Regions from separate parts of the Candidatus Acetatifactor stercoripullorum genome, predicted to be linked through region 1. Evidence: predicted binding sites of a transcription regulator. Region 1 holds the regulator's gene; each other region holds the start of a gene.

Region 1 (7,785 bases):
TTTACCACTAAGACGGCGTGAAGCCTTTCTGCAAGCCTTACTCCTGCATCAGGCAGATTTTCCTTAAGCTCCTGTATCGTTTTCCCCATAAGTCTGGAAAGCTCTCCCACATGGGGTGTCAGAATCATCCTTCTGCCCGCCGCCCCCTGTCTGGATAGCTCCTGAAAAAATGTGTTCTCCTCAGAAAGCAGGTTCAAGGCATCTGCGTCCAGCACCAGGGGAAGGCTGCTTTCAAAGATCAGGCTCCGCAAAAGCTCCAGGGCCTGCTTTCCAGTGGAAAGTCCGGGGCCGGCGGCAATCACATCCGCCCACTTAAGACTCTGCAAAAGCTCCTTTGGGCTCCCAAGCAAAGCCTCCGGCACCTGCTGCTGCAGAATCACTCTGTTTTCCTCTGGCGTGATCACCTTGACCATACCGGCACCTATCCGATAGGCAGCCCTGGCAGCCAGCACTGCAGCACCCGCCATATTCCTGCTGCCCGCCGCCAAAACCACCTTGCCAAAGGTGCCCTTATTGCCCGCCAGGTCCCGAGGGGGCAGAAGGCTCTCTGCATCTTCGTCATAGCAAAACATCTGCGGCTTTCTTCCAAAAAAACTGGCTTCGCCGATTCCAACGCCGTCTACCTTCACCTCTCCGCAGTAAAGACAGCCCGGATACAGGGCAAGCCCTCTTTTCAAAAATCCAAAGGTCACCGTCATATCCGCCCTCACGGCTGTTCCCAGCACCCGTCCGGTGTCAGAATCAATGCCGCTTGGAACGTCCAGAGCTATCTTATACCCCGAAAGGCTGTTAAAGGTTTCTATGGCCTGGGCGAACTCTCCCTTCACCTCTCTGGAAAGTCCTACTCCGAATAAAGCGTCTATTAAAATAGTATATTCCTCCCTGAAAGGTTTGCTGCCTGTTTTCACAGGATAATTTTGCAGAATGGCAGACTGCTTCTCCCACTGTGGAGAAGCCTTTTTTCTTTCTCCCACATGCCATATCTCCACCTCCCAGGACTCCTCTGCAAGAAGCCTGGCCAATGCAAGTCCGTCTCCGCCATTGTTCCCCATCCCGGTAAGAATCAGCACTCTTTTCCTCTGATCCCGGCATTTTTTCATAATCTTCCGGATTTCTCCAAGTGCCGCCAGTGCCGCTCTCTCCATAAGCACCATGCCCGGAATGCCGATTCTTTCTATGGTATTGCGGTCATATTCTTTCATTTCCTCTGCAGTGACCAGATATTTCATATTTGCCTCATTTCTGCGCTGTCCTTTGCGCATTCCAAGTATAAAACAAAAAGGACTGTTCTGCAACAATCCTTTTTATTCACGATACAGGAAGCCCGCAAAGCATGGTTCCCATTGTTATTTTTCCGAAGAATTCTCCGGAAGCATGCTCATATCAAACAAATCCACCACATCCGCTCCGAACACATCGTGCATATAGGAATAGATTTCCTGATTCTGCTGCTCCATCTCCTGTCTGCGGATCAGATTCTTTTTTAAGTCAATCCTGACCTGCGTCACCCAGTCCGTAATCTCCTGAATAGCCCCTTGGTTTTCCTTCATGGTCCTATAACAGCATTCCATGGTAAAGAGCATCAGTTGAAAATTGACTCGGTCAATCTCCCCGGGCAATTCAAGCATCTCGTCCTGATATTTTTCCAGCTTTTCATTGCACTCTGCAATCAGGCGCTTGTTGTCCTCTATTTTCTGCTCCAGGGCGGCATTTTGGCTTTGCTCTGCCTCATTGACCATAGGCACAATCTCGCTCATCAGCTTCTTTTTCAGCTTCCTGATTTCCTTGGACTCTGTATTGAGCTTTCCCTGTCTGCGCAAAAGCTCATTGAGGTGTTCTGTCAGCTCTCCTGCAGCTGTCCTGCCCGTCTCGTCCAGCAGCCGGTACCATTTATTGTCCAGCGTCAATATTGGAATTTTTTTCCCTTGAAGGGCCCCTGAAAAAATTTCCTTTTTATCCTCGCTCCCCATAGCTTCCTCCTGCTATGCTTTATCCTTTTCCCGCTTATAACAGCCGATATTATAGGATAGCTTCATCAAGCTGTCGGAGAGATGCACGTTTTCCACCTGAATCCCTTCCGGCACATTCAAATCCACATGAGCAAAATTCCAGATTGCCCGGATTCCATTTGCCACAAGCCTCTCCGCCACTTCCTCCGCACCCGATTTGGGAATGGTAAGCACGGCGATATCGATATCGTTCTCCTTTACAAAGCGCTCCATCTCCTCCATGGGCATAACCTTTACCCCTCTGACGTCCTTGCCCACAAGCGCTGGATTTTTGTCAAACATTCCCCGGAAAATAAAGCCTCGCCGCTCAAAATTCAGGTAATTTCCCAGCGCCTGTCCTAAATTTCCCGCTCCTATTATAATAAAGTTATGCTTCTCATCCAGCCCGAGAATCTTGCCGATTTCCCTATAGAGATATTCCACATTATAACCATAGCCCTGTTGTCCAAAGCCGCCAAAATTATTAAAATCCTGCCGAATCTGGGATGCCGTCACCTTCATCAGCTCGCTTAACTCCTGGGAGGATATCCGCTCAACCCCTTCATCCTTAAGCTCTCCCAGATAACGGAAATATCTTGGCAGACGGCTGATGACAGCTTGAGAAATTTCTTTTTCTTCCAAAGATACTACCTCCAAACTATTTTATAAAATTATTATAGACGAATGTTAAAAACTTGTCAATGAATTGACAGGATTATTTCTCCAAGGTAAAATATTATGATACTATTGAGGAGGAATAAATTATGATACTCTCCTGTCAAAATATATCCAAGGCATTTGGCGAAAACAAAGTATTGGAAAATATCAGCTTCCATATAGAAGATTATGAAAAGGCCGCCATCGTAGGCATAAACGGCGCGGGCAAAACTACGCTTCTGCGCATTATCGTGGGTGAGCTTAAACCCGACCAGGGTGGCGCAGTGCTCTCTAAGGACAAGACGCTGGGGTATCTTGCCCAAAACAGCGAGCCGGATACCTCCCGTTCTATTTATGAGGAGCTTTTGTCTGTGAAGCAGGAGCTCATCGATCTGGAGGAGCGCATGCGGGAATGTGAGGAAAGCATGAAGTCTGCGGACGATGGCCGGCTGGAGGAGCTGATGCGGGAGTACTCTGCTCTCACCCATGCCTTTGAAACCAAAAACGGCTATTCCTACAAAAGCGAGATTATGGGCGTGCTGAAGGGGCTTGGCTTTCAGGAAGAGGAATTTGCAAAGCCCGTCTCCACCCTCTCCGGAGGCCAGAAAACCAGAGTTGCCCTGGGGCGGCTGCTTTTACAGAAGCCGGATTTGATTATTTTGGATGAGCCCACCAACCATCTGGACATGAATTCCATTTCCTGGCTGGAAACCTATCTGATGAATTATAGGGGCGCTGTGCTGGTTGTGTCCCATGACCGTTTCTTTTTGGACCGCATTGCCCAAAAGATCATAGAAATCGACCAGACAAAGTCCACAACCTTTTTGGGCAACTACTCTGCCTATGCGGAAAAGAAGGAAAGGCTTAGGGCTGCAGCCTGGAATGCCTACATGAATCAGCAGCGGGAAATCAAGCATCAGGAGGCGGTCATCGAAAAGCTGCGCTCCTTCAACCGGGAAAAATCCATCAAACGGGCGGAAAGCCGGGAAAAGCTGCTGGATAAGATGGACGTGATCGAACGGCCCACAGAGGCAAGGGCGGACATGAAGCTTACCCTTACCCCCCGCAGGGAGAGCGGAAAGGATGTGCTTTCGGTGGAGGGCTTAAGCAAAAGCTTCGATGGACACACCCTGTTTCAGGATGTAAGCTTTGAACTGAAAAAAGGGGAGCATACAGCCATTATCGGAGATAACGGCACGGGAAAGACCACCCTGCTCAAAATACTCAACGGCCTGCTTCCTGCTGACAGCGGCTCCTTCCGTCTGGGCGCCAATGTAGAGATCGGTTACTACGATCAGGAGCATCATGTGCTGCACAGTGAAAAAACTCTTTTTGAGGAAATTTCCGACGAGTATCCTAATCTCTCCAACACAGAAATCCGCAATGTGCTGGCCGCCTTTCTCTTTACGGGGGACGATGTATTCAAGCGCATTGCAGATTTAAGCGGCGGAGAACGGGGACGGGTATCTCTGGCAAAGCTGATGCTTTCCAACGCCAATTTCCTGATTCTGGATGAGCCTACCAATCATCTGGATATCATGTCAAAGGAGATTTTGGAAGACGCCTTAAACCAGTATCAGGGCACAGTCCTCTACGTCTCCCACGACCGCTATTTTATCAACAAGACCGCCCACCGCATTTTAGAGCTCACGGCCTGTCGGTTTGTCAATTACATTGGAAATTATGATTATTATCTGGAAAAAAGAGATACCGTCAGGGCTTCCTTTGCTCCCGCTGACGTTTCTGCCCCCTCTTTGGCCCCTTCCTCTTCCGAAGCAAAGCAGGACTGGAAAGCCCAAAAGGAGGAGCAGGCCCGGATTCGGAAAAAGGAAAACGATTTAAAAAAATGTGAGGAAAAAATTGCCGCACTGGAAGAGCAGCTTGGGCGGCTGCGCGCACAGCTTTCCGACCCTTCCCTGGGCACCCAGGCCGCAAAGCTTATGGAGCTTACGAAGGAACAGGAACAGGTGGATGCACAGCTGGAAGCCTTATATGAAGAATGGGAAATCCTGGCAAGATAAGCCGGGATTTCCCATTCTTTTTCTGAAAAATCTGCAATATTTCCTTAATGTTTTCCTACAGAAGAGTCTCCAGCGTTTCACGTATCGCCTGAATAAATTCCAGGGAGTTTAAAATCACAGGATTTTCACAGGTGGAAATCAGAGAAAGGCTCTTGGTCATCTTTCCATCCTCCACCGTCTTTATGCAGGCCTTCTCCAGCTTGTCCGCAAACGCGCAAAGCGCCTCATTGCCGTCCAGCTCCCCTCTCTTTTTCAGAGCGCCGGTCCATGCAAAGATGGTAGCGATGGAATTGGTGGAGGTCTCTTCTCCCTTCAGATGCTTATAATAATGGCGCTGTACGGTGCCGTGAGCCGCTTCGTACTCATAGGCTCCACTTGGAGAAACCAGCACGGAGGTCATCATAGACAAATCTCCGTAAGCGGTTGCCACCATATCCGACATCACATCTCCGTCATAATTCTTGCAGGCCCAGATAAATCCTCCCTCGGAGCGGATCACCCGCGCCACCGCATCATCGATCAGGGTATAAAAATAAGTAATCCCCTGTTTTTCAAATTTTTCCTTGTACTCTGTATCATAAATTTCCTGGAAGATATCCTTAAAGGTGTGGTCATATTTCTTGGAAATCGTGTCCTTTGTGGCAAACCACAGATCCTGCTTGGTATCCAGCGCATACCCGAAGCATGCTCTTGCAAAGCTGGAAATGGACTTTTCCGTATTATGGATGCCCTGAAGAATTCCAGGTCCCTCAAAATTGTGAATCAGCTCTCTTACTTCCGTGCCGTCTGCCGCCGTGTAAACAAGCTCCGCCCTGCCCGGTCCCGGCACCTTGATCTCTGTGTTTTTATACACATCGCCGTAGGCATGACGGGCAATGGTGATGGGCTTTGTCCAGTTTTTCACATAAGGCACAATCCCCTTTATCAGGATGGGTGCGCGAAATACGGTACCGTCAAGAATGGCGCGGATAGTGCCATTTGGGCTCTTCCACATTTCCTTCAGATGATATTCCTGCATCCGGGCGCCGTTTGGCGTAATGGTTGCGCACTTTACGGCCACACCGTACTTTAAGGTTGCCTTTGCGGAATCCACCGTCACCTGGTCGTCGGTCTCATTCCTGTGCTCCAGGCCCAGATCATAATACTCTGTCTTCAGGTCAATGTAGGGAAGCAAAAGCTCATCCTTGATCATCTTCCAGAGAATTCTGGTCATTTCGTCTCCATCCATTTCCACAAGAGGCGTTGTCATCTTAATTTTTTCCATTTGCTTCGGTCTCCTTTTCTTGTTTCCCGTAGGCTTCATTCAGCCCGTTTTTTACCATATTTTCATAGGCATTTATCATATGGCGGTTTGCAAGCTGCTCTGCCAGCCCGGCGTTTCCCGCCTTGATTGCCTCTAAAAGCTCTTCATGCTCATCATTGGACTTAGGCCCTCTGTCTGCGCTGGAAAGGGTTTTTCTGCGCACCCGCAGCACATACTGGTGAAAATCCTTCAGCTGATGCTCCAGTATCTTACTGCTGCAGGCCTCATATAAAATGTCATGGAAGCGGTTATCCAGCTCCGCCAGCTGCTCCAAATGTCCTTTTTCTGCGTGAAACCGGGCCAGATAAACGTTCTCCTCCAGCTCCTCAAGCTGCTCCTTTGTAATGTGCTCCGTGGCCCATCTGGCACACAGGCCTTCCAAAAGCGAACGGATCATATAAATATCCTTCACATCCTTTTGGGTGATGCCCGTCACATAGGCTCCCTTGTTGGGAATAATCTGAATCAGGCCTTCCAGCTCCAGCTGCCTGAAAGCCTCCCTCACAGGTGTTCTGCTGACTCCCAGCTCTTCGCCTATGGCAACCTCCCGAAGTTCTTCATGCTCCTCATATTTTCCGTTGAGAATATCTTCCCTGAGCCGGTGAAATACCCGGCCCCGCAGGGAGTACTTGTCCGTTACCTCCTGCTTCACATCATACTTGCTCACTTTTCATGCCTTTCCGATAAGCCTTGCTTTGGGCTTATTCACCAATGGTTATGTTTTTCTCCAGACATATACGGTTTAAACAGGCTACGATCTCCTCGTCCGTAAGCACGGTCACCCGTCCTCCCGCATATTCCTCGTCCACCCATTTCTTGATCTCTTTTACCAGCTCACTGGTTTTATCCACCTGCTTGTCTCCTTTAAGCTTGTAATAAGTGTTGATCCAGTGGGCTATGCCTGCCAGTCCCGAGGTGTTGGAGACGGCGCACAGCACCGGGCGGTTCAAAAACTTCTCTGTGTCAAAAATATTGTAAATCTCTTCATTTTTCAACAATCCGTCCGCATGTATCCCCGCTCTGGTCACATTGAAATTCTTGCCCACAAAAGGAGTTCTGGGCGGAATCTGATATCCGATTTCCTTTTCATAGTATTCTGCCAGCTCGGTGATTACAGTGGTATTCATGCCGTTTAAATCTCCCTTCAGCTGGGCGTACTCAAACACCATGGCCTCCAGAGGGGTGTTCCCCGTCCTTTCACCAATGCCAAACAGCGACGTATTCACGCCCGAGCAGCCATACAGCCACGCCGTGGTGGAATTGGTCACCGCCTTATAGAAATCATTATGACCATGCCATTCGATCAGCTCATGAGGCACACCCGCATGGGTATGGATGGCGTAAATAATTCCCTGTACGCTTCTGGGAATCACCGCACCAGGAAAATTCACGCCATATCCCATGGTATCACAGGCCCGTATTTTAATGGGAATCTGGTACTCCTTCATCAGCTTCATCAGCTCCAGGCAAAAAGGCACCACATAGCCGTAAATATCCGCTCTTGTAATATCCTCCAAATGACACCGGGGGCTGATTCCCTCCTCTAAGCACTCTCTGATCACACTCAGATAATGCTCCATAGCCTGGCGCCTGGTCATCTTCAGCTTTAAAAAAATATGATAGTCAGAGCAGCTTACCAGGATACCCGTCTCCTTCATGCCGATCTCTTTTACCAGCTTAAAGTCCTCTCTATTTGCACGTATCCAGCTTGTGACCTCCGGATACCGGTAGCCTCTCTCCATACATTGATAAACCGCATCCCTGTCCTTTTTGCTGTACAGGAAAAATTCACTGGCTCTTATCATTCCGTTGGGTC
Region 2 (7,785 bases), on a different contig from region 1:
CCTTTTCCAGAGAGATAGAATTGATCAAGGCTCTCCCGGGATAAGCCCGAAGGGCCGCCTCTATCACCTCAACATAGCTGGAATCAATGGATAAAGGCAGGCTGGTTACGCCGCTGATTTCCTCCAGGGCCCGAAGCATCATCGCCTTTTCATCGATGCCGCTCATGCCCATATTCACATCCAAAATCTGCGCTCCGTCTGCTTCCTGCTCCTCCGCAAAGGCAAGCACCCTATCCATGTTTCCCTCCCGAAGCTGCGCCTGCAGCAGCTTTTTCCCGGTTGGATTAATACGTTCGCCTACGATAATAAAGTTCCCGTCAAGGCCAAAGGCTGCCGTCTTTCGCTCTGAGGAAAGAAAACGGATTCCAGGCTGCCTGCGGGCAGCCTTTTCCATAGGCTGGTTCCCCAGCGCATCTCTCAGGGCTTTTATGTATTCCGGCGCAGTGCCGCAGCATCCTCCCAGAATGCAGGCGCCCTTCCCCGCCAACAGCTTCATTTCCTCTGTAAATTCTTCCGCTCCCATGGTGTAGCAGGTCACTCCGTTTTCATCCACATAGGGAAGACCTGCGTTTGGCTTTGCGATAATGGGCACCTGGGTAACCGAAGCCATATCCTCAATTATCTGCTGCATCTGTGCCGGCCCTGTGGAGCAGTTGGCCCCTATGGCACAGGCTCCCAGACTCTCCAGCACAACTGCCGCCGTTCTGGCATCCGTTCCAAAAAGAGTCCGTCCGTCCTTTTCAAAGGTCATGGTTACCATAACCGGAAGGCTGCTTGCTTCCTTTGCAGCAATGAGAGCTGCTCTAGCCTCTCCCAGGCTCATCATGGTTTCCACCACCAAAAGATCAGCTCCCGCTTCCTCCAGGGCAAGAATCTGTTCCTTGTAAATGGAAATCAGCTCCTCCAGCTCCATTTTCCCCACAGGCCTTAACTGTTCTCCCGTCATGGTGATATCTCCGGCCACATAAACCTTTCCGTTCCCAATAGCGGCCGCTTCCCTGGAAATGGCCACTAATTCCTTTGTCATGGACGACAGCTTGGAATCCAGGCCGTACTCCTTCAGTTTTACCCGGTTTGCCGTAAAGGTAGGCGCATACAAAATGTCTGTACCCGCCAGCACATAGTCCTTCTGCAGCTGCAGCATAATTTCCCGGTGCTCTAAAATCCACTTTTCAGGACATACGCCGGAAGGCATTCCTGCCTTTACCAAATTAGAGCCGGTAGCCCCATCCAGATAAACATATCTATTTTTACAAAAACTGAAAAATTGTTCTTTTGTCATAAGTGTCTCCACAGCTGAAATAAAATGATGGTAAAAAATATCTTTTTTATTGTACCACAAGAAAGTTTTAATCGTAAAGGGCAGGATTTAACTTAATCCCATTGGTATTAAGTTAAATCCCAATGGAATAGTTGCTAAAATAGACAAAATGTGATAAATTTTTTATATTATTTATTTTATTCCGTACTGGAGGTTATTTTTATGAAAATAAAGCATATGTTTCCTATTCTGCTTGCCCTTGTGCTTTTTACTGGGTGTGGAAGGGACCCGGAATTGTCAAGGTTCAAGACAGAGGTAGATCAGTTCTGCACCAGCATTTCTGAGCTTGACACTTCCATTAACAATATAGACACTACATCTGAGGGATATACCACAGAGCTTCTTGGCTATCTGGATGAATTAGATGCGGAATTTCAGGAGTTTTCACAGGTGGACTTTCCGGAAGAATTCGATTATCTGGAGAGCTTGGCCGATGAAGCCGGTGAATATATGACAGAGGCAGTGAAAAGCTATCACGAAGCCTACAGCAACAACTCATACAATGAATATACCGCCGATTATGCACTGCAGAATTATTCCCGTGCATATAAAAGGATACAGATCCTCATCTCTTTTCTCCACGGCGAAGAGCCTGATGATGTGGATTTGACCATAGAATACAGCGAATAATCCTTCTTGCTTATAAATGTGCGCCGTAAAGCGCATATGAAAAATCAGCCCGCCAAATGCGGGCTGATTTTGCCATTACTTTAATATCTTGATTTTTCCTAACAGAGGAATTTCTTTTTCCTCTTCATTGATGGCTGCAATCAATCCCAGAATCCAGCATACCACAAGGAAAATGCCTGCAACGGCATATATAATCCAGCCAATCAGCGGGATACAGGAAATAATTCCAGAAATGATAAAGCCAAGATTCACTACCAGAGACTGATTCAAATGGAATTTTGCTCCCTCTTTGTCTCCTGCAAAATAAGCAACCAGCCAGCCTATAATCGTGAAATAAGACACGATTCCTGTCACTTTCTTATCCATATTTTCTCCTTTTGTAAAACCATTTCTCATGGTTTAAGCTGTTTTTTATAAAGAAACATGGAATAGATGTAAAAGCAGATTTTTGATAATCCAATTTGCGGTCAAAAGAACAACCGCGCCATACATATGCCAATTATGGAATCTCCAGCCCCGCACTTTTGCAAAATGCACACGATCCAGGGTCTGTGTCAGCATAAAGCCTCCAAAAAGCACCACGGTATATGGCACAAGAGGATGATACCAGAAGGAAAGCAGTGGCTTTCCCTGCAGTAAGGCCCCAATCGCCCTGGTGCCGCCACATCCGGGGCAATAAATTCCCAAAACATGGTAAAAAAAGCACGGAAAAACCGACAGCTTCGGCATAATAAATTGAAAATATACAAAGATTCCCGCAATACCACCTATCAGGAGAAACCAGCCGGCAAAATAAAGCTGATCCTCCAATGTTTTTTGTTTCTTCATATACTTGATTTTAGTAGTAATATCCGTAGTCGCTTAAAATTGACAGGCCAACCACGCCCAGAATCGTGATAACAAGAGCAATGACAATACCAACGATGGAGCAGATCAAGCCAGCCTTGGCCAAGCCTGTTTTGCCCTGCTTATTGGCAAAAATTGCGCAGACAATTCCGGCAATACCAGGAATGATACCGATATATGCGCTGCAGCAGCCCAGTACAATTGCCAGAATACCCATAACAAGGCTGACAATCGCAAGCACATTGGTCTGCTTGGGCGCCTGCTGAGGTGATGTAGGAGGAACCTGATACTGATTGAAAGAAGTATTGTCCTGATAGTTATTTACAGGTGTACCCTGTCCGTTTTCTGTGTTCTGTCCGTTTTGAAAATTTTGTCCGTCCATCTTCTTCTCCTTTAATAAATTTAATAAGATTCATTATTCACTTAGCAGATTCCCCTGGGCGTCGGTATTGATCTTACCGGTAAGAATCATAATACCTTCGATCAGGCCCCAAATCCATATGCCCAGTACGAGGAATATGCCGATCACAATACAGCTTAATACACATCCCACCAGAGTGAGCACAAGCTGGGTCACAGCCTTCGCAGTATAGCCAAGATAGAAATTATGTACCCCGAAGCATCCTAAGAAAATGCCAAGCAGGCCAGCCGCCATCTTTGACTTGCCGCCGGAAGCCGCTGCAGTATTTGCAACCCTCACACCGCAGTTTAAGCAGACTTCTGCATTGGGTGCAACCGGCTTTCCGCAGTTTTGACAATAGTTTGATCCATGTCCCTTTGCCACGCCGCACTTTACACACATTACAGCTTCATCGGTCATATAAGGCTCTCCACAGTTCTTGCAAAAATACACTTGTTTACTCCTCCCTCCTTTAGTATTGTCAATGAGTAACTATGCAATGAACACTCATCATAGAACATTATACAGCATAATCCTTTACTTTACTAGTAGAAAACGCATAATTATTATGAAAATCTTAAGTAATTTTGAATTTTACCGCAAGAAAACGCACCGGCTGTTTTTTTCATGATAAAAAAGGCGCCGCAGTCTCTTAAACTGCGGCGCATTTCAGGCTCTGTAGCTTATAAATCGAAAAGCATGTCTTAGAATTTTCCAGCCTGTGCAGCTTCCTCGATGGAAACTGCTACAGCTACCGTCATGCCAACCATAGGATTGTTTCCGGCGCCGATCAGTCCCATCATCTCAACATGGGCAGGAACAGAGGAGGAACCTGCGAACTGTGCATCAGAGTGCATACGTCCCATAGTATCTGTCATACCGTAGGAAGCAGGACCTGCAGCCATATTGTCAGGATGCAGGGTACGTCCTGTGCCGCCGCCGGATGCAACGGAGAAATACTTCTTTCCCTGTTCGATACATTCCTTCTTGTAGGTTCCTGCAACGGGATGCTGGAATCTGGTGGGATTGGTAGAGTTTCCGGTAATGGAAACATCAACTCCCTCCTTGTGCATAATAGCAACGCCCTCGCAAACATCATTTGCACCGTAGCAGTTTACCTTCGCGCGCAGTCCGTCGGAGTAAGACTTGCGGAACAATTCCTTTACAGTGTTTGTATAAGGATCATACTCTGTCTCCACAAAGGTAAAGCCGTTGATGCGGGAAATAATCTGTGCAGCGTCTTTTCCAAGACCGTTCAGAATCACACGCAGCGGTTTCTTGCGGACCTTGTTTGCCTTCTCTGCAATACCGATAGCTCCCTCTGCAGCCGCGAAGGACTCATGACCTGCTAAGAAGCAGAAGCATTCGGTCTCCTCCTCCAGCAGCATCTTTCCAAGATTGCCGTGTCCAAGGCCCACCTTACGGGTGTCTGCCACGGAGCCGGGGATACAGAAAGCCTGCAGGCCCTCGCCGATTGCAGCGGCTGCATCCGCCGCTCTTCTGCAGTCTTTTTTGATTGCAATGGCAGCGCCTGTTATGTAAGCCCAGCAGGCATTTTCAAAACAGATGGGCTGAATGCCTTTAATCTGATTGTAAACGTCAAGACCGGCATCCTTGGTGATCTTTTCAGCCTCTTCCAGAGAAGCGATGCCATAGCTGTTTAACACGGAATTGATTTTGTCAATTCTTCTTTCATATGATTCAAATAATGCCATCTTACTTGTCCTCCTAATGAAGTTTCACTTCTACACTTACTCTTTTCTGGGATCGATAATCTTTACTGCATCGGCTACGCGGCCATACTGTCCCTTTGCCTTTTCCCATGCAGTGTTGGGGTCGTCGCCCTTCTTGATGAAATCAGTCATCTTTCCAAGACTTACGAACTGATAACCGATAATCTGATCCTCTGCGTCAAGAGCGATACCTGTTACATAGCCTTCCGCCATTTCCAGGTAACGAGGACCCTTTTTCAGTGTGCCATACATGGTGCCTACCTGGCTTCTTAAGCCCTTGCCCAAATCCTCCAGGCCGGCGCCAACAGGAAGTCCATCCTCTGAAAATGCGCTCTGAGAACGTCCATAAACGATCTGCAGGAACAGCTCTCTCATGGCGGTGTTGATTGCATCACATACCAAGTCTGTATTCAGAGCCTCCATAACGGTTCTGCCAGGCAGGATTTCAGCAGCCATTGCTGCGGAGTGGGTCATACCGGAGCAGCCGATGGTCTCTACCAGAGCCTCCTGAATAATACCCTCCTTAACATTCAGGGTCAGCTTGCAGGCGCCCTGCTGAGGCGCACACCAGCCCACACCATGAGTCAGACCGGAAATATCCTTAACTTCTTTTGCTTTTACCCATTTCGCCTCTTCCGGAATGGGAGCACAGCCGTGAGCAACACCCTGCGCTACTGGACACATTTCTTCAACTTCCTTTGAATAAATCATGTGAAATCTCCTTTCAAATCTGCATCTTACAATATTATTGATAAAATAATATCATAATCCTCGTGTTCATTTTCTCATATTTACACTGAAAAATCCAGAGCATTTTATGATTTTTTACATTTTTTGTAACAGCTTAGCCATAAGTTGCATGACAAGCAAATCATGCTTGCATGAAGTTGCTTGTTGCACAGCTTATGAGCGGAGCGCCCGATAATGAGCAAAGTTAGCTGCGAAGCAGCGAAAAAGCACCATGGGTGCGGCTTTGCGAATGGGCGCCTGCTAAGCTGTTACTTTTACTTTCTACGCCAGCATCATCCGGTCATTTGCAAATTCTCCGCCGCTGACCTCCTCAAACTTCGCCAGCAGGTCCGCCACCTGGAGCGATTTCTTCTCTTCCCCGGACACATCATATATAATTTTTCCCTCGTGCATCATCACAAGGCGGTTTCCCAGGCGGATGGCATCCTTCATATTATGGGTCACCATCAGAGCCGTCAGATGATTTTCGCCAATTATTTTTTCGGTGATTTCCAGCACAATCCTTGCGGTTTTAGGGTCCAGCGCCGCCGTATGCTCATCCAGCATAAGAAGCCTCGGCTGCTGCAGCGTAGCCATCAAAAGGGTAAGGGCCTGTCTCTGCCCGCCGGACAACAGCCCAACCTTTGAGGTCATACGCTCCTCAAGGCCCAGCCCCAGGCTTTTCAGTTTTTCATAATAAAATTCTTTCTCACTTTTTGTGATTCCCCATTTAAGTCCTCTGGCCCGGCCCCTGCGGTAGGCTAAAGCAAGATTCTCCTGAATCTCCATGCCTGCAGCCGTGCCCTTCATAGGATCCTGAAATACTCTGCCCAGGTACTTTGCCCTGGCATGCTCCGGCATGCGTGAAAGGTTCACCTGGACCTTATTTTCCTCTCCATCCTTTGTAAAAAGCATGTCTTCTATAATGATTTTACCGGCATCGATAGGATAGACCCCCGCAATCATGTTAAGCACGGTAGATTTGCCTGCTCCGTTTCCACCGATCACCGTAACAAAATCGCCGTCATTTAAGGTGAGGTTAATGCCGTCTAAGGCGCGTTTTTCATTGATCGTGCCCTTGTTAAAGGTTTTATAAACATTGCTGAGCTCTAACATTACAGATTACCTCCATCTTCCGAGTAAGCCTTATGTACGCGCCATTTGGACGCCGCAACAGGAATGCACAGGGCAAGCGCCACAAAAATAGCGGAAAACAGCTTCATGTCGTTTGCATCCAGACCAATGCGCAGCACCAGCGCACGAATTACAAAGTAAACAACGCTTCCCAGTACTGCAGAAATCAGCTTGGCCCAAAAGCTTATTGCCTTTCTCATAAGCACATCTCCAATGACGATTGCCGCAAGTCCAATCACGATGGCTCCGGTTCCCATTCCGATATCGGCGTATTTCTGCTGCTGGGCTACCAGGGCGCCGGATAAGCCCACCAGCCCGTTGCTCAGTGCAAGCGCGATAATCTTGGTAATTTTCGTGTTACATCCCAGAGCGCGGATCATGTCCTCATTGTTGCCGGTAGCGCGCATGGCGCAGCCAAGCTCTGTTCCAAAAAACCAATACAGCAGAAGAATCAAAACCACTGCTACGGCCAGTCCCACAATCAAGGCTGCCCAGCCGTTGGAGAGTCCCGTAAGATCGCTGAACTGGGAAATCATGGTATCCACCTTCAAAAAAGGAGTGTTGCTTTTTCCCATAACACGCAGATTGATAGACCAAAGTCCCAGCTGCGTCAAAATACCTGCAAGAATTGCAGGAATATCAAAAGCCGTATGCAGCATGCCCGTCACCAGTCCCGCAAGCGCTCCGGCAAGCAGCGCAAGCAGGGAAGCCACAAAGGGGCTGTAACCCTTTTCCACCACAAAGAGGGCGCAGACACAGCCTCCCAGGGCAAAGCTCCCGTCCACTGTCAGGTCTGCAATATCCAAAATCTTATAGGTGATATAGACCCCAAGAACCATAACCCCCCACAAAATACCCTGGGATACCGCTCCCTGCATTTGAATCAAAAATGCACTCATAATCAACCATACCTTTCCTGCTGAAACGCTTTCCTGCTGAAACGCGTCCACGCATTAATGTCTCAAAGATAATAATAAAGAATTTATATCATA
Region 3 (7,785 bases), on a different contig from region 1:
CCGTCTCCAGTCCGCCGGGGACATTTCAGATAAAAGCCCCACATAGGAGATGCCTGCGTTGTTGATCAGCACATCCAGTGAGGAAAGCCCTGAAAACACCTGGGCCACCTCTTCTATATTGCCCATATCGGCCCTGAGCGGCCTGTAACAGCCTCCGTACTGTGCAGAGAGCTCCTTTGTCAGCGCCACAAGCTCCTCCATGGACCTGCTGCAGGTTAGAAGCAGCGAATAACCGGCCTCTGCGAAGGCTTCTGCGCAGGCCCTTCCGATGCCTCTGGAGGCTCCGGTGATCAGGGCGGTTTTGGGAGGCTCTTTTTTTTCTTGTAAAAACGGTTCCATAGTACTTCCTTTCCCGGGTGCCGTAAAGACATCCATTCTCCTCTATAGCCTATCACATGCAGCCTTGCTTTTCCAGATAAAAACTGCTACACTATGAAAAGACAGGAAAACGACGGATTTACCGTATGTCAGAAGGGAGGCACAGTTAAGATAAATGTATGATTTGATTATTATCGGTTCGGGCCCAGCAGGTCTTTCAGCGGCCATTTATGGAAAAAGAGCCGGACTTGACACCCTGGTGATAGAGAAAAATCCCATGAGCGGAGGACAGGTGCTGACCACCTATGAGGTAGACAATTACCTGGGAATGCCTGGGATCAACGGATTTGACATGGGAATGCAGTTTCGGGCACATGCGGATAAGCTGGGAGTGGCCTTTAAGGAAGCTGAGGTGGAGTCTGTTGAGGATAGAGGAAGCTATAAAATTGTAAAAACAAAAGAGGAAGCCCTTGAGACGAAAACAGTGCTTCTGGCCTCAGGGGCAGAGCACGCAAAGCTGGGCGTGCCCGGCGAGGAAGCCTTTGCCGGAAAGGGAGTGTCCTACTGCGCCACCTGCGACGGGGCCTTTTTCCGGGGAAAAAACACTGCCGTAGTGGGCGGCGGCGACGTGGCCCTGGAGGATGCCATTTATCTGTCCCGGATCTGCCGGAAGGTATATCTGATCCACAGAAGGGATGAGCTGCGGGGGGCAAAGATTCTGCAGGAGGAGTTAAAGCAGATTCCCAATATCACCGTATTGTACAGCCATGCGGTTACAAAGATACAGGGTGAGGATGCTGTGGAGGCCCTGGTGGTAAAGGATTTAAAGACCGGAGAGGAATCTTCCCTTGAGGTTTCCGGCGTATTTATTGCGGTGGGCATACATCCCAATACGGCCCTTCTGGAAAACATAGCGGCCAGGGATGAGGCTGGATACATTTTGGCCGGAGAGGACGGAGTGACGGACAGACCGGGCATTTTTGTAGCGGGAGATACCAGAAAGAAGCCCCTGCGCCAGATCGTCACAGCGGTAGCGGACGGGGCCAATGCAGCCATCAGCGCCGCCAGCTATTGTGACCGGAGCTGACAGCGAAGCTGACAGATTTTGACGATTTTGCCTTTTTTAAGATTTTATAAAGAAATTAAAAAAATTTCTTAGAAAAAAGAATCGCAAATTTGCGGTTCTTTTTTTGGACAGATGCCTGAAGGCCGCAGAAATACTGGATTCTCAGGATATTTTCCAAATTATTCCCATAGTTGACAAAAGAATCTTTTAGTGATATATTTGTTAACAGATGTAATAAATTCGTAACAAATAATGGGAAATTGGTCACAGGAGGACGGTATGGTTCACGGCTCAGTGAAGGTAACAGCATATGCTTTGGCGGCAGTCATGGCTTTTTCGGGAATGAGCATTACGGCGGATGCGGCGGCAGCCACAACGGTTCTGCCCAGCGGCGGCGTTGATCTGACCATTGCAAAGGGAAATACACTTGAGAATATTACCACGGATGTAAGCGGTACGGCTTTGGAGATACAATCTATTTTGATGCCGGAGCAGGTAGAAGAGGAGGAGCAGCCAAGCGAGGAGGAAACCTTCCGCAACCTGGTGATCGCTCAGGTAAATGATTATGTAAATGTGCGCAGCATTCCCAGCGAAGAGGGCGAAATCGTTGGAAAGCTGTATGATGATTCTGTAGGAACCTTTCTCGCGGAGGAGAACGGATGGTATCAGATTACCTCCGGCTCTGTTACAGGCTATGTAAAAGCGGAGTACTGTGTGACGGGAGAGGCGGCTGTGGAGCTTGCAAAGCAGGTGGGAACCAGGATTGCAACTGTAACCACTACCACCTTGAAGGTCAGGACAGAGCCCAGCCTTGAGGCGTCTGTACTGGGTTTGGTGCCCATAGATGACGATCTGGTGGTGCTGGAGGAGACGGAAAACTGGGTAAAGGTAGATATAGAGGAAGGTATCGGCTGGGTGTCCACCGCTTATGTGACTCTGCACTCAGAGTTTGTGCAGGCAGAATCCAAGGAAGAGGAAGAGAGAAGGCTTGCCAAGGAAGAAGAGGAGAGAAGGAAGGCAAGAGAGGCGGCTGCTGCAAAGGCCGCACAGAGCCAGACTTCTTCCGGCAGCAGTACAACCACCTACTCGGTTGGCAGCGGAAGCGAAATGGGTGTTGCAGTTGCGGAGTACGCACTGCAGTTTGTGGGAAATCCCTATGTATACGGAGGAACCAGCCTTACAGAGGGAGCCGACTGCTCTGGCTTTGTCATGAGCGTGTATGCAAACTTTGGTATCAGCCTGCCTCATTCGTCCTCTGCAGACCGCAGCCAGGGTTATGCGGTAGACGGTTTGGAAAATGCACAGCCGGGCGACCTGATCTGCTATTCCGGTCATGTGGCTCTCTATATCGGCAATGGACAGATCGTGCACGCGTCCACCGCCAAGACAGGAATTATCGTATCGAATGCAGACTATAAGAAGGTTCTGGCTGTAAGAAGAATTTTCTAATAAATAATAGAAAGTATAGAAAGAACGGCAGAAATAAAAAGCCGCCTTGTCCCCGGACGGGGATGCAGGGCGGCTTTTTTGCGTGCGCCTGGCGGCGCACGTTTCATGGCAACAGAAAGCTTCCAATGCGTTGCAGCCATTGTTTTGTGCATGAAATTGCGGGATTTGTCAAAATATTAAAAGAACCGAAAATACTGGATAAAGCTGGTAATCTGTGCAATTTATACAAAAAATGTTTTGGAAACGCTATTCCGAACAAATGAAATCATATTACAAACAAAAGTTATCCACATTAAAAATGCCGGAAAATAGGACAAAAGAGATTTATACACTGAGTTATGCACATTATCCACAGATTTCTCTGTAAATAAAAGGCAATTCTTGTGGGCGGTCAGGGAAACATCTGTTTTGTGAAGTTGTAATAAAAATCGATTTTACACGAAAATTGTCGCTCTTTTCATTGACATACGGAAAGTCAAAAACATGTAAAAAACAGGTTAAATTGTTGCAAAAAGCTATTATATTATGATATAATGCTTATACAATAAACAACCGAAAGGGATGAGCACCATGAAATTTATTATCGTAGGAAGAAACATTGACGTAACTCCCGGCTTAAGGGCCGCAGTGGAGGAAAAGATCGGCAAGCTGGACAAGTATTTCAATCCCGATACAGAGGTACATGTAACGTTAAGTGTGGAAAAGGAACGCCAGAAAATCGAGGTTACCATACCGGTGAAGGGAAGCATAATCCGCTCCGAGCAGGTGAGCAATGATATGTATGTCTCCATTGACCTGGTGGAAGAAATTATTGAAAGACAGCTGAAAAAATACAAGAATAAGCTGGTGGACAAGCATCAGGCTGCAGCTTCTTTCAGCAGGCTGTTTGTGGAAAATGATTATATGGACGATGAAGAGATAAAGATTGTCCGCACAAAACGGTTTGACATCAAGCCCATGTATCCTGAGGATGCCTGCATTCAGATGGAGCTTCTGGGCCACAATTTCTTTGTTTTCTGCAATGCGGAAACGGGCCAGGTAAATGTGGTCTATAAGAGAAAGGGAGATACCTACGGGCTGATTGAGCCGGAGGCATAAAGAGAAGAGAAAAAGAAAATATTCTATTATTAAAAAGCGTCGGTTGTGCCGGCGCTTTTTTACGGGATTTTTTTGAGAATAGGGGAAGATTTCACGTCATATATTTTTTTAAGAAAGTGGTGGAGGGGATTGCTATCCGTGATTCATTCCTGCGCATTGTCAGAAGGGCAATCGCCGTAGAAATCATAGGGATTATCTTGCTTGGGGGGATATTTGCAGGAAATGAGCTCAGACAAGGTGAGGCTGCTTTTCCTGCGTCGGGCCAGGCTGCGACTGCAGAGCAGGATTATATAAAATGGGTGGACTTTACAGTATCCTACGAGGCGTTATGCCGGGCTTATGCCTGGGACGTGGACACGCATGGGACGACCCATGAGGTGGATTGGGTTGAGCTTTTGGCCTATACGGCTGCAAAGACAGGAGGAGAATTTGACAGTAAGGCGCTGTCTGTGCTGGAAAAGGCTGCGGAGGCCTTGTCGGAGGGAGAATGCAGTATTGAGGAGCTGGCCGGGGACTTAAAATATTATTCCTACTATTACGAGGCCTATGATGCAGTACTTGGAGGAATGGTGGGGGAGTATGAGGAGGAGATGGAGGACGAGAACGGGGAAATGAAATACCAGTCCAGGTATGGCTTGAAGGCATATTTCCCTCTGGCCCGCGGCTTTGACTATTCCCATTATGATGATTTTGGGGTGGGACGCAGCTACGGGTACAAGAGAAAGCATCTTGGGCATGACATGATGGGACTTACGGGTACACCCATCATGGCTGTGGAGTCCGGGTATGTGGAAGCGTTAGGGTGGAACCAGTACGGCGGCTGGCGCATCGGCATCCGGAGCTTTGACGGCAGACGCTACTACTATTACGCCCATTTAAGACAAAACTACCCTTATGCAGAAAATCTGGAGGAGGGAAGCATTGTCACTGCTGGAGATGTCATCGGCTACATGGGACATACCGGGTACAGCACCACGGAAAATGTAAACAACATAGAAGTGACACATCTGCACTGGGGGCTGCAGCTGATCTTTGACGAATCCCAGAAGGAGGGAAATAATGAAATCTGGATCGACCTCTATGCGCTCACAAGATTTTTGGCGAAGCACACGCAGCCTGCACAGAAGGTGGAGGGCACCAAGGAATGGGTCAGAACAAACGACATTATCGACCCGAGCGTAGAGGAGGCGCTTCAGGCGGGGAGCTGAGCAAAATAACAGTTTGGTCCGCGCCTGTTATTTTTTTGTCAAAAGGCATTGCAAAAGAGCCTGCCCTATGATAAAATAAGCACAGTGGCAATGACAAAAAAATAACAATCATTGATTGGAGGAAAAACAAATGGCAAAGAAAGTTGTATTGGCGGGTGCCTGCCGTACTGCTATCGGCACAATGGGCGGTACGCTCAGCACCACTCCCGTAGTTGAGCTCGGCGCAATCGTAATCAAAGAGGCTTTGAAGAGAGCGGGAGTTGCCCCCGAGGCTGTGGATCAGGTTTACATGGGCTGTGTAATCCAGGCGGGACAGGGACAGAACGTTGCCCGTCAGGCTTCCATCAAAGCCGGACTTCCCATTGAAGTGCCTGCAGTAACCATGAATGTAGTGTGCGGCTCCGGCTTGAACTGTGTAAACCAGGCGGCTCAGATGATTATGGCGGGAGATGCCGATATTGTAGTTGCCGGCGGAATGGAGAATATGTCCATGGCTCCCTATGCGATTCCTCAGGGCCGCTATGGTTACCGTATGGGCAATGCAACCCTGGTGGACACCATGATTAAGGATGCTCTGTGGGACGCATTCAATGATTATCATATGATAAAGACGGCGGACAATATCTGCGAGGAATGGGGACTTACCCGTGAAGAGCTGGATGAGTTTGCTTTAAAGAGCCAGCAGAAGGCAGAGGCGGCGCAGAAGAGCGGAGCGTTCAAGGCAGAGATCGTTCCCGTTGAAGTAAAGAAGAAAAAGGAAACCATTGTTTTTGATACAGATGAAGGCCCCAGACATGGCTCTACCATGGAAGGCCTGGCAAAGCTTCGTCCCATCAATCCGGGCGGTTTTGTCACCGCAGGAAACGCTTCCGGCATCAATGACGGCGCAGCGGCTATCGTAGTGATGAGCGAAGAGAAGGCAAAGGAGCTTGGCGTAAAGCCTATGGCAACCTTTGTGGCAGGCGCTCTTGCAGGCGTTCGCCCTGAGGTGATGGGAATCGGCCCCGTGGCTGCAACAAAGAAGGTAATGGCAAAGACCGGCATGAAGATTGAGGACTTTGACATCATTGAGGCAAATGAGGCTTTTGCAGCGCAGTCTGTTGCAGTAGGCAAGGACCTTGGCATTGATGTGGATAGACAGCTCAATCCCAACGGAGGCGCCATCGCGCTGGGACATCCTGTGGGAGCGTCAGGATGCCGTATCCTTGTGACCCTGCTGCATGAGATGCAGGCAAAGGGCGCAAAGACGGGTCTTGCTACGCTGTGCATCGGCGGCGGCATGGGCTGTGCTACCATTGTTAAAATAGAAGATTAAGGCTCTGGCAGGGGCGTACCCTGCGATAAAGGCGGAAAAGCATTTGTCCTGCGCACAGGCAGGCAAATGCCTTTTCGACTTTTTTCATGCCGTCACAATTTTAAATGCGCTAAGAGCGGCGCAGAAATGAGGAGAACCATGGAATATATTTTATATGAGCAGAAGGGCAGCTATGCCATTATCACCATCAACCGGGAAAAGGCTTTAAACGCGCTGAATTCCACAGTGCTGGAGGAGCTGGATCAGACCCTGGATATGGTAAATTTAGAAGAGGTGAGAGCGCTGATTCTCACGGGCGCCGGAGAAAAGTCCTTTGTGGCAGGCGCGGACATCGGCGAGATGAGCACCCTGACCAAGGCGCAGGGAGAGGCTTTCGGCAAGAAGGGAAATGATGTTTTTCGCAAAATAGAGACCTTCCCCATCCCGGTGATCGCAGCGGTAAACGGCTTTGCCCTGGGCGGCGGCTGTGAGCTTTCCATGAGCTGTGACATCAGGATTTGTTCCGACAACGCAGTGTTCGGACAGCCTGAGGTGGGACTTGGAATCACGCCCGGCTTTGGAGGAACCCAGAGGCTGGCTCGTCTGGTGGGGGCCGGCATGGCAAAGCAGATGATTTATACCGCACGAAACATTAAGGCGGAGGAGGCTTACAGAATCGGCCTGGTAAATGCGGTGTATCCGAAGGAGGAGTTGCTTCCCGCTGCGGAGAAGATGGCTGCAGGCATTGCAAAGAATGCGCCTATCGCGGTGCGCAACTGCAAAAAGGCAATCAATGAGGGCCTTGACGTGGATATGGACCAGGCTCTTGTGATCGAGGAGAAGCTTTTCGGAGACTGCTTTGAGACCCAGGATCAGAGGTATGGCATGGCGTTTTTCTTAGACAAAAATAAGGAAAAGGTGAAGGAGCCCTTCAAAAACTGCTAAGAGCAAAATAAGCAAAGAGAACATAGAAAGCATAAGGAGGAAATTTCAATGAAGGTTGGTATTATCGGAGCGGGCACCATGGGTGCCGGAATCGCACAGGCTTTTGCCATGACGGACGGATATGAGGTATGCTTATGCGATATCAAGCAGGAATTTGCAGACGGCGGCAAGGGCAGGATTTTAAAGAACTTGAATTTCTTAGTGGGCAAGGAGAAGCTTACCCAGGAGAAGGCAGACGCCATCGCTGCAAAGATTGTGACGGGACTTAAGGATATCTGCACGGACTGTGATCTGGTGATCGAGGTAGCTCCTGAAAACATGGAGATTAAGAAAACTACTTTTAAAGAGCTGCAGGATATTGTAAAGCCTGACTGCATTTTTGCAACCAACACCTCATCCCTTTCCAT

The links. Region 1 encodes Rex, which represses fermentation and respiration genes when NADH is low (regulators of the CRP and FNR family bind a similar motif). Its sites were predicted from a motif close to ATTGTTAANTANTTAACAAT; they were not measured.
Region 2: the regulator Rex is predicted to act here: its motif matches at 5,678-5,697, upstream of SHK35_RS05625 (iron-sulfur cluster assembly scaffold protein).
Region 3: the regulator Rex is predicted to act here: its motif matches at 5,229-5,248, upstream of SHK35_RS09875 (acetyl-CoA C-acetyltransferase).

Annotation. Positions count from the first base shown of each region.
Region 1 covers NZ_CALWMU010000018.1:19,030-26,814, forward strand. The annotation lists gene SHK35_RS07085 (NAD(P)H-hydrate dehydratase) at 1-1,229, opposite strand, end outside; gene SHK35_RS07090 (hypothetical protein) at 1,347-1,970, opposite strand; gene SHK35_RS07095 (redox-sensing transcriptional repressor Rex) at 1,983-2,630, opposite strand; gene SHK35_RS07100 (ABC-F family ATP-binding cassette domain-containing protein) at 2,753-4,666, shown strand; gene SHK35_RS07105 (NADP-dependent isocitrate dehydrogenase) at 4,722-5,930, opposite strand; gene SHK35_RS07110 (GntR family transcriptional regulator) at 5,917-6,636, opposite strand; gene SHK35_RS07115 (2-isopropylmalate synthase) at 6,671-7,785, opposite strand, start outside.
Region 2 covers NZ_CALWMU010000013.1:36,314-44,098, reverse strand. The annotation lists gene SHK35_RS05660 (homocysteine S-methyltransferase family protein) at 1-1,282, opposite strand, end outside; gene SHK35_RS05655 (hypothetical protein) at 1,484-1,951, shown strand; gene SHK35_RS05650 (DUF4870 domain-containing protein) at 2,027-2,317, opposite strand; gene SHK35_RS05645 (DUF2752 domain-containing protein) at 2,363-2,779, opposite strand; gene SHK35_RS05640 (hypothetical protein) at 2,790-3,179, opposite strand; gene SHK35_RS05635 (TM2 domain-containing protein) at 3,213-3,617, opposite strand; gene SHK35_RS05630 (GGGtGRT protein) at 3,902-4,912, opposite strand; gene SHK35_RS05625 (iron-sulfur cluster assembly scaffold protein) at 4,949-5,641, opposite strand; gene SHK35_RS05620 (ABC transporter ATP-binding protein) at 5,942-6,775, opposite strand; gene SHK35_RS05615 (ABC transporter permease) at 6,775-7,692, opposite strand.
Region 3 covers NZ_CALWMU010000030.1:11,272-19,056, forward strand. The annotation lists gene ymfI (elongation factor P 5-aminopentanone reductase) at 1-339, opposite strand, end outside; gene trxB (thioredoxin-disulfide reductase) at 494-1,405, shown strand; gene SHK35_RS09860 (C40 family peptidase) at 1,664-2,833, shown strand; gene hpf (ribosome hibernation-promoting factor, HPF/YfiA family) at 3,404-3,931, shown strand; gene SHK35_RS09870 (M23 family metallopeptidase) at 4,060-5,139, shown strand; gene SHK35_RS09875 (acetyl-CoA C-acetyltransferase) at 5,270-6,454, shown strand; gene SHK35_RS09880 (enoyl-CoA hydratase-related protein) at 6,593-7,378, shown strand; gene SHK35_RS09885 (3-hydroxyacyl-CoA dehydrogenase family protein) at 7,427-7,785, shown strand, end outside.